Regions from separate parts of the Cupriavidus nantongensis genome, predicted to be linked through region 1. Evidence: riboswitches for the same ligand, from Rfam matches in the RefSeq annotation. Region 1 holds a riboswitch; the other holds the start of a gene.
What was found. A riboswitch is a leader RNA that binds a small molecule or an ion and turns the genes downstream of it on or off. The one in region 1 is predicted to bind glycine.
Positions count from the first base shown of each region.

Region 1 (7,199 bases):
AACGACTCCGCGGCGATGAACGTGTGGCTGCACAAGCGGCTGATGCAGGAGCTGGCCGCCAACGGCGGCAAGCTGCCGAAGGAACTGTCCTGAGCGATGCCGTGAAAGGCGGCGCCGGGCCGGCGCCGCTGCGGTTTCAGCCCGCGATGCCGGCCCAGCGCAGATGCCTGGCCCAGTCACCTTCGCTGATCACGCCGGACACGCCCTGCCGCTGGCCGTCGGCGCGATAGAAGTAGGTGCGCGGCATTTCGCCCATCCAGTCGGGGTCGACCGCATAGCGCAGCCGCTCCTGCGGCTCGTGCCCGAACACCCACGCATTGCGCGTCAGCCGGACGCGTTCGAGCATCTTTTGCACCTGCGGCGAGGCGTCGGCACTGTCGGTCGCCAGCGTGACGACGCGCAAGTCCGGATGCCGCGCCCGCAGCTTGCCGATGGCGTCGAAGTTGCGCTTGCAATAGACGCAATCCAGCGACCACACCACCAGCACGAAGGGCTTGCCCTGCTGGCTGGCGGCGATGCGCGCGGCGTTGGCGGATTCGAACACGGCAACGCGGTCGGCGGCATTGGCGGTGCCGAGCATCAGCGCGCATGTGGCAACGGCGGCGGTCATAGCGGCGGCGAGCAGTTGGCGGCGCGATCGCATCATGCGCCCTCCTGCCCGAGCGCGAACACCTGGAAGCCATCGGCCTCGGTACGCCACAGCACGTAGGCGCGGCCGGCGTGCTGCAGCAGGTGCGGCTGGTCGGAGTCGCGTTCGGTGCCGGCCAGCTTGCGCGTCTGCCAGGTCTTGCCGCCGTCGCGCGACAGCATGGCGGAAAGCCGCGTCTGCTGGCCGTCGAACGATTTCCACACCACCGCGATGTCGTTGTCGTTCAGCGCGACGATATCGGCATGCTGTGCGCGCGCGTCGTCGAGCGGGCGCTGCGCCTGCAGCTTGCCGTCGCGCCAGCGGCCCACCGACACCGTCGGCTTGCCGTCGCGCACGCTGAACCAGACCATGTGCACGGTGCCGTCCGGCGCCACTGACGCGCCGGGGCCGTGGTGCGGGCACGCGTCGATGCGCCAGTCGTCGAAGGTGGCGCGCTGCATCGGCGTGGCCTTGCCGTCTGCGCCAAGCAGCGCCAGCGCGTGGTCGCGCGCGTTGGGCGGGAACACATGGCGCCACAGCGCCAGCATGCTGCCGTCGGGCGCGGGCGTCAGCGCGATGCGGCAGCATTCGCAAGACTGGTCGGCGATCTTGTAGTCGCCCTGGAAGCTCTTGCCTTGGTCGGCGGAGACAGCGTAGTAGATCGCGGCGCCGGCATACGGCTGCTTGCGCGCCTGCGCGGCGGTCACATCACGCTTGTCGATCCAGCTGACGAAGACGCGCCCGGCCGGGTCCACCGCGAGGGCGTCGAAGCGGTGCGCGATCTGGTCGCGATTGGCATGCACCGTCAGCGGTTCGGCAAAGGTCTTGCCGCCGTCGCTGGAGCGCGCAAAGCGGATAAAGCCGGTCCATGGCTTGGGCAGCGGCTGGGTCCAGGTGATGTAGACCTCCCCGTCGGCGCCGGTGGCCACCTTGGGGCGGCTTTCATGATCCGCGGCGACGGGCTCCGGCGTGGCGTTGACATGCCGCGCTTCGCTGAAGCTGCGACCGTAGTCCGTCGACGAACGCACCGCGACATGCTGGCCGTCCTTGTAGGCGATCCACAGCTTGCCGTCGCGATCGAAGGCGGCGCCGGTGCCCAGTTCGCTCATTTTCGGCTTGGCCTGGGCGCCGTGGCTGGCGTGAGCGCCATGCTCCTGCGCGGCCGCGACGACAGGCGCGAGCGTGGCGCAAGCCACCAGTCCGGCAGCGATCAGGCGGACAGCGCGGCGCGCGCCTGGCAGGGTTGGAGTCAGCGTGTTCACGTGCTCAGAAGGAGAGTTTCGCCTCCGCATAGAACGTCCGGCCCGGGTACGGGTGGTAGACGTAATAGCGCTGGTCGGTGAGGTTGTCGATGCCAAGCCCGAGGCGAACGTTCTTTGCGGGCTTGTACGTCACCTTGACGTCGAAGGTCAGGAAGCTGCTGGTGCCGCCGAAGGTGTCGGGGTTGGTGTCCGAATTGTCGAGCGTATTGTACTGCCGGCCCGAATACGTCATCGCCAGCGTGCCGGCCCACGCCGGCGTAAAGCGATAGGTGCCCACCAGGTTGGCGCGCCACTTCGGGATGCGGTAGAAATACTTGCCGACCGAGGCCGGGTTGTTGGCGTTCTCCAGCGTCTTCGAATGGTTGTAGGCGCCGCTGGCCGACAGGTCGAAGCCGCGCACCAGCACATCGCGCCCGTCATAGGCCAGCTCGATGCCGCGCGTGCGCACCCGCTCGACGTTCTGGAAGCTGGTGACGGTGGGGAATACCGTGGTGTTGGTCTGGCTGACCAGCGCATCCCGGATATCGTCCTCGTACAGCGAGACGCGGAAGTTCGACGCGTCCACCGTGCGTTCGAAGGTCAGGTCCTTGGAGAATGATCGTTCCGGCCGCAGGCTGGGATCGTTGTTGATCAGCGAAGTGCCGGTGATGCGGCCCTGGAACAGCTCGCTGACGGTCGGGTAGCGATAGGCCTGGCCCAGCGACAGCCGGCCCAGCCAGTCCTGCCCGAACGCCTTCTCCAGCGCCAGCTTGGGCGACCAGTTGGATTCGCTGCGCACCGGATAGCCGATGTCCACGCCGGGCTGGCTGCGGCTGCCGTCATAGGCGCGCCAGTGCTCGTAGCGCACGCCGGGGATCAGCTTCCAGTCCTCGGCGAAGTACCAGGCGTCCTGCGCGTAGAGCGCCTGGGTCTCGGTCTTGCCGGTGAAGGCATTGTTGAACGCGGTGATGGTGGCCGCGCGCCAGTCCGAGGTGTTGTAGGTGGTATTGCTCAGCCGGTAGTTGTCATAGTGGTAGCCGAAGGTGATCCAGTGCCCGCCCTGCAGGCGCTCCGGGCGGTAGTCGGCCTTCAGGTCGAGCGTGCGCCAGCCGGTGCCGTCGCCATACGTCACAGTGCCCGGTCCGTTGCCGACGGTGCTGGCGCTGCGGCTCACGTCCTTGCTGACATCGAACAGCGACGCCACGCCGGAAAAGTTCCACCCCGTCTGGTTGCGCGTGCGCAGCGACAGGCCGTACAGCCAGCGCGCATCCTCGCCATTGCCGGGCGCAAAGGCGTTGGCCGGAATCACGTACTGGTAGCCGCCGATATTGACCGGGCCGCTGGATACGACATTGCCATTGGCATCGCGCAGGTAGCTGCCGGTGGTGCTGGAGCGGTCCTGCTGCCAGTAGGCGGCGGTGAACTGCGCCTGCAGCGTGCTGGTGATGTCGTAGCCGAGCTTGAGCTTGAGCTGGTCCTGCACGGTGTGCGTGACGCCCTCGCTGTTCACCCCCATCACCACGCGGTCGCGCCCGCTCTGGTCCCGGTCGAAATAGGCGCCGGACACCGGCGTGTCCGCCGCGCCCGCGGGCCGCGTCGAGCGCGATGCGGTGTAGAAGCTCAGCGGCTGGCTCTTGCTGTCCTGCCGGTCCACGCTGACCAGCCACGAGAACGCGCCGACGCGATCGCCCACGTAGGCGTTGGCATGCACCCCGTTGAAGTTATCGTGGGTGCCGTACAGGTTGAAGCGCTGTGTGAACAGCTGCACGCTGGCGTCACCCTCGAACTTCTGCGGCGTGCGCGTGGTGATCAGCACCGTCGCGCCCAGCGAATTGCCGGGATACAGCGCCGAATACGGGCCGTACAGCACGTCCATGCGCTCGATCTCGGCGGCATTGACCAGCGACCAGCGCGGCGGGAAGCTGTAGTCCGAACCAAGCAGGTTGGACAGCAGCAGGCCATCCGCATAGACCAGCCCGCGCGCCGACTGGCGCGAGCTGGTGCTGCGCACCGAGATGATCGAATTCATATCGCCGATAAAGCGCTTGCGCACGGCGAGGTTGGGCGCGTACTTGAGCGCGTCTTCGGTATTGACCACGTTGAAGTCGGCCATGCGCGTGCTGCTGATGCCATACGCCGGCGCCGGCGTGTTGGGCGGCACCGCCGGCACCTCGCCGCGGTCGGGTCCGGCCGATACCACCACCTCCGGCAACGACGCGGGAGCCTCCACTGCCTGCGCGGCGGCCACGGCAGGGCCCATCAGCACTGCCGAGACGGCCAGTGCAATGCGATTTTTCTTCACTGAATACCTTGCTTTTTGTCTTGTTCTGGCTCGCTGGCCTGCGCGGCAGCAGGCGCACCCTCCCGCATCTTTCTGAGAGCGAGCGCTGACATTTTATGGGGCCTGGCGGCGCTGGCCGATGCGACATAGCGACGCGGCCGGCGCGGCCATTTCCGCTTGTATCCGTGTTAACCCGCATATCCAATACGGGGCCTTGTCACTACATTGCCCCGACTGGCGTCAAGCCAGCGTGATGCAGGGAGAGACTGTCGCGGCGCCCGCCGCGCACGGCGCCGAAGGAGCAACCGCCCCGGAAACTCTCAGGCAAAAGGACCGGCATCACCCGTCAGTGCACTCTGAAGAATGCCGGACGCCATCGTCCGCCCGGCATACCGAAGGAGCAAGCGCGCCCGCCCCGCGGCAAGGCGTCGTGAATCTCTCAGGTCCAGAACAGAGGGGGCGTCCTCCACGCATGTTGCGTGCGGACTCCACCCCCCGACGTTCCCGGAACCTGCAGATCATGAAGACAATCGCTGTTATCGGCGGTGGCATCACTGGTGTCACCACGGCCTACGCGCTGGCCCGGCGCGGATTCTCCGTCACCCTGTACGAACGGCACCGCTATGCCGCCATGGAGACCTCGTTCGCAAACGGCGGGCAACTGTCCGCCTCCAACGCCGAGGTCTGGACCCACTGGTCCACCATCGTCAAGGGGATGAAGTGGATGCTGCGCAACGATGCGCCGCTGCTGGTCAATCCCCGGCCCAGCTGGCACAAGCTGTCGTGGTTCGCCGAGTTCATCGCGTCGATTCCCCACTACCGCCGCAACACCATCGAGACCGCGCGCCTGGCCATCGCTGCACGCGAGCACCTGTTTGCGTGGGCGGCGCAGGAAGGCATCGACTTCGACCTGAAGCGCGCCGGCATCCTCCATATCTACCGCGACCGCGCCGGCTTCGAGCATGCCGGCCGCGTCTCGGCGCTGCTGGCGCAAGGCGGGCTCGAGCGGCGCGCGGTGACCCCGCAGGAGATGCGCACGATCGAGCCGACACTGGCGGGCTCCTACTACGGCGGCTACTTCACCGAGAGCGATTCGACCGGCGACATCCACAAGTTCACCAGCGGACTGGCCGCCGCCGCCGCGCGCCTGGGCGTGCGCTGCATGTACGGCCAGGACGTGCGCGCGGTCAAGACCGACGGCCGGCGCGCCACCATCACCGTACAGGATGGCAACGACAGCACCACTGCCACCTTCGACGGCGCCGTGATCTGCGCCGGCACCGCCAGCCGCGCACTGGCCGCCGCGCTGGGCGACCGCGTCAACATCTATCCGGTCAAGGGCTATTCGATCACCGTCAACCTGACCGATGACGCCAGCCGCGCCGCCGCCCCGACGGTCAGCCTGCTCGACGACGAAACCAAGCTGGTCACCAGCCGCCTCGGCGACGACCGCTTCCGCGTTGCCGGCACCGCCGAGTTCAACGGCACCAACCGCGATATCCGCGCCGACCGCATCCGCCCGCTGGTGGACTGGGTGCAGCAGTGCTTCCCCGGCGTCAGCACGCGCAGCGTGGTGCCATGGGCCGGCCTGCGGCCGATGCTGCCCGACATGCTGCCGCGCGTAGGACGCGGGCGAGCGGCCTGCATCTTCTACAACACCGGGCACGGGCATTTGGGGTGGACCTTGTCGGCAGTGACGGCGGACATGGTGGCGGGGGTTGTGGACCAGGCAATGGGGAGTGCGCCGGCGATGGTGCCTGGCGCGGCCCTGGCGCCTGCCCAAGCCTGATTCCCGCACGCGCATTTTCAAGAGTCTGCGATTTCTAGATCCGTTGCCCGGATCCAAACTTCGCGCGCCCCTGGAAATGCGATATCTCTCATCGATTCCCCGGTAGCTACGCGAAATACTGGTGGTGTCATCGGACCACCGATGATCGGGTGTGGAAAGCCCGGATGTCTGACCGAGGGCAGGCGTTGCTCTTGCAGCAAGCAACGCCTGTGTGATCGCATGGTTCCCATGGCGGGCCAAGCGAGGCAGCCGCAAGGCTGGCCGGTTCCCCTCGTCAGACCGGTCTTTCCACCCTCGTTGACTGGCCCGCCGCCCTCACGTGGAAAGGAGTGGCGCGCACTCACTTGTGAGGGAATCAATGATGACGATCGATGAAATAACCAACGAGTGCCTGCAGCAGGTTCGCGCGGGAATTGAAGGAGTTCTCGTACTGCTGGATCATGAAAGCGAAAGCTCGGAGGGCTGCTTCAGTGCGCTGTGCCTGCTTGGCATGGTGAAGATGCAGCTGGATGGGCTGATAGTTGAGCGAGAGCGGTTGCAATAGTGGTTGGGGGGTGTGATGGCCTGTGCTGTCACACCTTGTATTGCGGGAATCAGTACGGATACACCAACTGCAACTCAATCCTCAGCTCGCCTGCCTGGAAAATCTGACGGACGGGCGTTGCCGGAGGATGCTGAAGAAATGGTCAGGTTCCTTAGAACTGTCATCTTGCATGGACACAGTTTTTGCGTTGCACCCTCGCTGCCTCTTGCTCGACGTAGCGCTTGATATACACGCAAAACTGCGGCACATTAATCGCCACGAGATAAGAATATGCGTTCGGGAAGCCATCCACTAACTGAGCATGATTTCGAATCACTACGATTGGGAACCCGGAAGCCCAGCTCCCGTAATCCGACGGCACAGCGAGGTCAAGCACGCGATCCTACGCTCCTATCTCGTCGACTATTTTCTCACTCTCGTCGCATCACCGGCGCAAGACCGAATCAGGCTGACGATCGTCGACGGATTTTGCGGAGGCGGTTGCTATCAAAATAGCAGTGGAAAGAAGGTGCCGGGGTCACCCATCGTCATTCTGGAGGCGATGCGTGAGGCGCAGGTAAGGATTATGGACCTGCAACAGCGCCGCAAGAACATCGATATTGATGTGGAATTGATCTGCATCGATGAGTCGGCGGCAGCTATTGAGTATCTACGGTACGAGCTTGAGGCAATGGGTTACGGCAACGAGCTCAAAGCAGGTAGGATTCGAACGATTA
Region 1 covers NZ_CP014845.1:268,270-275,468, reverse strand. The annotation lists gene A2G96_RS22590 (DUF3597 domain-containing protein) at 1-93, shown strand, start outside; gene A2G96_RS22585 (thioredoxin domain-containing protein) at 137-646, opposite strand; gene A2G96_RS22580 (sialidase family protein) at 643-1,890, opposite strand; gene A2G96_RS22575 (TonB-dependent receptor) at 1,895-4,129, opposite strand; glycine riboswitch at 4,398-4,496, shown strand; glycine riboswitch at 4,497-4,614, shown strand; gene A2G96_RS22570 (D-amino acid dehydrogenase) at 4,671-5,939, shown strand; gene A2G96_RS22565 (DUF1484 family protein) at 6,298-6,483, shown strand; gene A2G96_RS22560 (three-Cys-motif partner protein TcmP) at 6,785-7,199, shown strand, end outside.

Region 2 (7,199 bases), on a different contig from region 1:
CTCGAACAGCGACACCTTGGCCTGGCCGGCGAAGGTGCCCAGCACTTCGAGCGTGGTGTTGCCAACGCCGCGCCGCGGCGTGGTGATGGCGCGGATAAAGGCGGGATCGTCGTCAGGGTTGGCGATCAGGCGCAGGTAGGCGCAGATGTCCTTGATCTCGGCCTTGTCGAAGAAGCTCTGGCCGCCCGACAGCACGTAGGGGATGCGCTCGCGCCGCAGGATCTGCTCGAACAGCCGCGCCTGGTGGTTGCCGCGGTACAGGATGGCATAGTCGCGGAACTGCGCGCGGCGCTCGAACTTGTGCGCGGACAGGCGGAACACCACCGACTCGGCCTCGTGCTCCTCGTCGTTCATCGGGTGGACGGCGATGGGGTCGCCCATGCCGTGCTCGCTCCACAGCTTCTTGTCGAACAGCTTGGGGTTGTTGGCGATGACGGCGTTGGCCGCTTCCAGGATGCGCACGGTGGAGCGGTAGTTCTGCTCCAGCTTGATCACCTTCAGGTCGGGGAAGTCGGTCTGCAGCCCGCGCAGGTTGTCCAGCGTGGCGCCGCGCCAGCCATAGATGGCCTGGTCGTCGTCGCCCACCGCGGTGAAGGCCGGCGCGCGCAGGTGCGAGCCGCCCGCCAGCAGCTTGAGCAGCTGGTACTGGCAGGCGTTGGTGTCCTGGTATTCGTCGACCAGGAAGTAGCGCAGGCGGTTCTGCCACTTCAGCTGCACCGCTTCATTGCGCGCGAACAGTTCCGCCGGCAGTCGGATCAGGTCGTCGAAATCCACCGCCTGGTACGCGTTCAGCGTGGCGACGTAGTTGCGGTAGACCAGCGCGGCCTGGTGCTCGTCGGCATTGGCGGCCTGCGCGATCGCGGCCTCGGGGTCGACCATGCCGTTCTTCCACAGCGAGATCGTGCTCTGCACGCCGCGGATCAGCTTCTTGTCGGTGGTGCCGAGCTGCTCCTGGATCAGGCCGAAGCAGTCGTCCGAATCCATGATCGAGAACTGCGGCTTCAGGCCGACGTGCTCGGCTTCCATGCGCAGGATCTGCACGCCCAGCGAGTGGAAGGTACAGACCGTCAGCTGCCTGAGCGGAATGCGCTTGCCCTCGCGCGTGGTCTTGCCCTCCATCAGCTTGGCGATGCGCTCCTGCATTTCCTTGGCCGCCTTGTTGGTAAACGTTACGGCGGCGATATGGCGCGGCTCGAAGCCCTTGTCCTCGATCAGATGCGCGATCTTCTGCGTGATCACCCGGGTCTTGCCGGAGCCCGCGCCGGCCAGCACCAGGCAAGGCCCGTCCAGGTAGCGGACGGCTTCGGATTGGGCGGGGTTCAGGCCATGGGTCATGCGGGGCAGGTGTTCGGGGGCGGCAGCGAATCGACAGAAAAACGGGGAAATGCCGGCATCCCGTCACCCGGGCGTGCGGCAAAGCTGCCGATGTTAACACGCGCGCCGCGACGGGTCAGTCAGCGCAAGCCGCGCGCGCGGGCCGGGCTGTGTCACTGGCGTAACACTTCGTAAAGCGCGGAGCCAATGGCATAACGCGACACTCTAAACAGTGTGTCCCCCGGTCCGCCGGATCGCCTGGGCATGCATGAATCATCACATCGGAGCCAACAATGAAAACCCTGCAAACTTTGACCAAGGTGACCCTGATCGGCATGACGGTCGCGGCCTTTGCCGGTTGCGCGGACATGACCCCGAAACAACGTAACACTGCCATCGGCGCGGGTGCCGGCGCGGTCGGCGGTGCCATCCTGACCGATGGCAGCGCGCTGGGTACGCTGGGCGGCGCGGCCGTGGGCGGCGTGATCGGCAACGTCGTCACCGACGACAAGAAGAAGTAAAGCCCGGGCGCGCAGCGGCGGGTACGGGCCCTTTTGCCGTGGTTTGACAAAGACCGGGCCCTCCCGTACATTGCGCGCATCCGACCGGGAGAGCGCGCATCGCCTGCGCCGCCGAAGGGGTATCACCCGAAAACTCTCAGGCACCACGGACCGGTCGGATCGGCATGCAACATGCACACGATGCATGCCGCACTCTGGAGAGCGGCACCCGCCATTCGTGGCGAGCGTGCCCACCGAAGGGGCGCGCGAGGATGGGATCCACCGGATCCGCCTCGTAATCTCTCAGGTATCGAGGACAGAGGGGTCATCCGCCGCAGCGGATCGCTTGCCATATTGGCATAGCGATGGTTGCGGCGGATGGCCCTTTTTTGTTTTCGCCAACCGAGACTGCCCCCGAGGATTCCATGACGCTCCAGGCCACGCCCCTCAACGCTATCCACCGCGCCCTCGGCGCCCGCATGGTCGACTTCGGCGGCTGGGACATGCCGGTCAACTACGGCTCGCAGATCGAAGAGCACCATGCGGTGCGCAACGATGCCGGCATGTTCGACGTCTCGCACATGTGTGTGGTCGACCTCGCCGGTGCCAACACCCGCAGCTTCCTGCGCGGCCTGCTGGCCAACAACGTCGACAAGCTGCAGACGCCCGGCAAGGCGCTCTATTCCTGCATGCTCGACGAGAACGGCGGCGTCATCGACGACCTGATCGTCTATTTCTTTGCCGAGGACCGTTTCCGCCTGGTAGTCAACGCCGGCACCGCGGTGGGCGATATCGACTGGATCCGCGCCCGCAACGACGCCACTGGCAGCGGCGTGACCATCACGCCGCGCCGCGAGGACGTTGCGCCCGCCGGCGTGGAGCCGCTGGCGATCGTCGCGGTGCAGGGGCCCAACGCCCGCGCCAAGGTGTGGAGCACCTTCCCGTCGACCCAGCCTTCCGATGCGCTCAAGCCGTTCAACGCCGTGGTGGTGCAGGATCCCGCCCTCGGCGAAGTGATGGTGGCGCGCACCGGCTACACCGGCGAAGACGGCTTCGAGCTGGTGGTGCCGGCCGCCAGCGTCGCCGGCCTGTGGGAAAAACTGAATGCCGCGGGCGTGCGCCCGGCCGGCCTGGGTGCGCGCGACACGCTGCGCCTGGAAGCCGGCATGAACCTGTACGGCCAGGACATGGATATCAAGGTCTCGCCGCTGGACGCGGGCCTGGCGTGGACGGTCGACCTGCAGAGCGAGCGCGACTTTACCGGCAAGGCGGCGCTGGCCGCGGCCGGATCGCGCCAGCAGTTCCTCGGCCTGATCCTCCGTGACAAGGGCGGCGTGCTGCGTGCCCACCAGAAAGTCATTACTCCCGCCGGTGACGGCGAAATCACCAGCGGCACCTTCAGCCCCACGCTGTCGCAATCGATCGCGTTCGCGCGCCTGCCCGTGGGCGTGAACGTGGGCGACACCGTGCAGGTGGAGATCCGCGACCGCAAACTCAACGCGACTGTGGTTAAACTGCCGTTTGTGCGTCATGGCAAGGCACTCGTGAGCTAAGGGAAAGCCCCCGCTCACCCAACGGTCGCCCTCGCCTGCCGGCAGCGTTGCCGGGCAGGCATCACCCAAACAAGAAACAGATCTGAATCCGGAGAACCTTCATGAATTTCCCCGCTGACCTCAAGTACACCGAGTCGCATGAGTGGGTGCGCGTCGAAGCCGACGGCACGCTCACCATCGGCATCACCGACCACGCACAGGATGCGCTCGGCGACATCGTCTTCCTGGAACTGCCCGAAGTGGGCAAGTCGGTCGGTGCCGGCGACGCGCTGGCCGTGGTGGAATCGGTGAAGGCCGCTTCCGACATCTACGCACCCGTGGCCGGCGAAGTGATCGCCGTCAACGAGGCCGCCACCGCGGCGCCGGAAAGCGTCAACGCCAACGCCTTCGACGCGTGGCTGTTCAAGCTCAAGCCGGCCAATGGCGACGACGTCAACGGCCTGATGTCGGCCGACGCCTACAAGGCCAGCGTCGGCGCCTGATTTTCGTCATTCCCGCGCAGGCGGGAATGACAAGCGAAATTGCAGCGCCGCGGCACGGCTGACCACCTGCCGCAGCGCTTCCCACGAGGTTCTTGCCCATGAACGCCCCGCTGCCCATGAAAGCCGCCCAAGTGAACCGGCCCACGCTGGCCGAACTGGAGGCGCGCGACGCCTTCGCCGCCCGCCATATCGGCCCCGATACCCCCGAGCAGCAGCACATGCTGAAGGTGCTCGGCTATGACAGCCGCGCCGCGCTGATCGACGCCGTCATCCCCGCCGCCATCCGCCGCCGCGACGGCATGCCGATGGGCGAGTTCACCGAGCCGCTGAGCGAAGAGGCCGCGCTGGCAAAGCTGCGCGCGCTGGCCGGCAAGAACAAGGTGCTGAAGAGCTTTATCGGCCAGGGCTACTTCAACACCATCACGCCCGGCGTCATCCTGCGCAATATCTTCGAGAACCCGGCCTGGTACACCGCCTACACGCCGTACCAGCCCGAGATCTCGCAGGGCCGGCTGGAAGCGATGCTGAATTTCCAGCAGATGGTCACCGACCTGACCGGACTCGACATCGCCAATGCGTCGATGCTCGACGAAGGCACCGCCGCGGCCGAGGCGATGACGCTGCTGCAGCGCGTGAACAAGCATGACTCCAATATCTTCTTCGTTGCCGACGACGTGCTGCCGCAGACGCTGGAAGTGGTGCGCACGCGCGCGCTGCCTCTGGGCATCGAAGTCAAGGTCGGCCCCGCGGCCGACGCTGCCGCAGCGGGCGCCTTCGGCGTGCTGCTGCAGTACCCGGGCGTCAACGGCGACATCAATGACTACCGCGCCATCGCCGACGCCGTGCACGCCGCCGGCGGCCTGGTGGTCGCCGCCGCCGACCTGCTGGCGCTGACGCTGATCGCCGCGCCGGGCGAATGGGGCGCCGACGTGGCGGTGGGCAACTCGCAGCGCTTCGGCGTGCCGCTGGGCTTTGGCGGCCCGCACGCCGGCTACATGGCGGTGAAGGATGCGTTCAAGCGCTCGATGCCGGGGCGCCTGGTCGGCGTGACCATCGACGCGCAGGGCAACAAGGCCTACCGCCTGGCGCTGCAGACGCGCGAGCAGCATATCCGCCGCGAGAAGGCCACCTCCAATATCTGTACCGCGCAGGTGCTGCTGGCGGTGATGGCGTCGATGTACGCGGTCTACCATGGCCCGCAGGGCCTGAAGCGCATCGCGCAGCGTGTGCATCGCCTGACCGCGACGCTGGCCGCCGGCCTGCAGGCGCTCGGCTTCGCACGTACCAACGACAACTTCTTCGACACGCTAACGTTGGAGACCGGCTTCCACACCGACGCGATCCACGCCGCCGCCACCGCGCGCGGCATCAACCTGCGCCATGCCGGCGCCACGCGCGTCGGCATCTCGCTGGACGAGACCGCCACCCGCGCCGACGTGATCGCGCTGTGGGAGATCTTTACCCAGGGCAAGCCGCTGCCCGCCGAGGTCGACTTCGACCAGCTCGAGGCCGCCGCGCAGGATGCCTTCCCGCCCGCGCTGGCACGCACCAGCGCCTACCTGACGCACCCGGTGTTCAACACGCACCACGCCGAGCACGAGATGCTGCGCTACCTGCGCATGCTGGCCGACAAGGACCTGGCGCTGGACCGCACCATGATCCCGCTGGGCTCGTGCACGATGAAGCTGAACGCCACCAGCGAGATGATCCCGGTGACCTGGCCCGAATTCAGCCAGATCCACCCGTTCGCGCCGCTGGACCAGACCGTCGGCTACCGCGAGATGATCGACCAGCTCGAGGCCATGCTGTGCGCCGCCACCGGCTATGCCGCGGTCAGCCTGCAGCCCAACGCCGGCTCGCAGGGCGAGTACGCCGGCCTGCTGATCATCCACGCCTACCACGCCAGCCGCGGCGAAAGCCATCGCGACATCTGCCTGATCCCGTCGTCGGCGCACGGCACCAACCCGGCGTCGGCGCAGATGGCCGGCATGAAGGTGGTGGTGGTGGCCTGCGACGAGAACGGCAACGTCGACCTGGAAGACCTGGCGAAGAAGGCCGAGCAGCACAGCAACAACCTGGCGGCGATCATGATCACCTACCCGTCCACGCACGGCGTGTTCGAGCAGGGCGTGCAGCAGATCTGCGAGATCGTGCACAAGCATGGTGGCCAGGTCTATGTCGACGGCGCGAATATGAACGCGATGGTCGGCACCGCCGCGCCGGGGCAGTTCGGCGGCGATGTGTCGCACCTGAACCTGCACAAGACCTTCTGCATTCCGCACGGCGGCGGCGGCCCGGGCGTGGGCCCGGTTGCGGTCGGCGCGCACCTGGCCGACTTCCTGCCCAACCAGGACAGCGTCGGCTATCGCCGCGACGAGCGCGGCATCGGCGGCGTGTCGGCGGCGCCGTTCGGCTCGGCCAGCATCCTGCCGATCTCGTGGATGTATATCGCGATGATGGGCTCGGCCGGGCTGACCGCGGCGACCGAGAACGCGATCCTGGCCGCCAACTATGTCGCCAAGCGCCTGGCGCCGTACTACCCGGTGCTCTACACCGGCCAGCACGACCTGGTCGCGCACGAGTGCATCCTGGACCTGCGCCCGCTGCAGAAGGAAACCGGCATCAGCAACGAAGACGTGGCCAAGCGCCTGATGGACTACGGCTTCCACGCGCCGACCATGAGCTTCCCGGTGCCGGGCACGCTGATGATCGAGCCGACCGAGTCCGAAGCGCTGCATGAACTGGACCGCTTCATCGACGCCATGATCGCGATCCGCCAGGAAATCGGCCGCGTTGCCGACGGCACCTTCGACCGCGACGACAACCCGCTCAAGCACGCCCCGCACACCGCCGCGGTGGTCACCGCCAACGAGTGGACCCACCAGTACACGCGCGAGGAAGCCGCCTACCCGGTGGCGTCGCTGCGCACGCAGAAGTACTGGCCGCCGGTCGGCCGCGCCGACAACGTGTACGGTGACCGCAACCTGTTCTGCGCCTGCGTGCCGGTCAGCGACTACGTGGTGGACTGAGCCGGCACCCCGGCCACAAGCTAAGCTGTACTCAGGGCGCCGCGCAACGCGGCGCCCGCCGGCCTGGTCCGGCGTCAAACTGGAGGCCGTCCGTGGCAGTCAGCGTATTCGATCTGTTCAAGGTGGGCATCGGCCCGTCGAGCTCGCACACCGTGGGCCCGATGCGCGCGGCGCTGATGTTCGCGCAGGGGCTGGAGCGCGACGGCCTGCTGCCGCAAGTTGCCAGCGTGCGGGTAGAGCTGTACGGCTCGCTCGGCGCCACCGGCAAGGGCCACGGCACCGACAAGGGCGTGATCCTGGGCCTGATGGGCGAGGCGCCCG
Region 2 covers NZ_CP014844.1:106,218-113,416, forward strand. The annotation lists gene A2G96_RS00510 (UvrD-helicase domain-containing protein) at 1-1,335, opposite strand, end outside; gene A2G96_RS00515 (glycine zipper 2TM domain-containing protein) at 1,608-1,835, shown strand; glycine riboswitch at 1,911-1,998, shown strand; glycine riboswitch at 2,020-2,144, shown strand; gene gcvT (glycine cleavage system aminomethyltransferase GcvT) at 2,240-3,367, shown strand; gene gcvH (glycine cleavage system protein GcvH) at 3,469-3,849, shown strand; gene gcvP (aminomethyl-transferring glycine dehydrogenase) at 3,948-6,878, shown strand; gene A2G96_RS00535 (L-serine ammonia-lyase) at 6,971-7,199, shown strand, end outside.
Region 2: linked by a shared signal. The riboswitch ahead of gcvT (glycine cleavage system aminomethyltransferase GcvT) and the one ahead of A2G96_RS22570 (D-amino acid dehydrogenase) in region 1 are both predicted to bind glycine.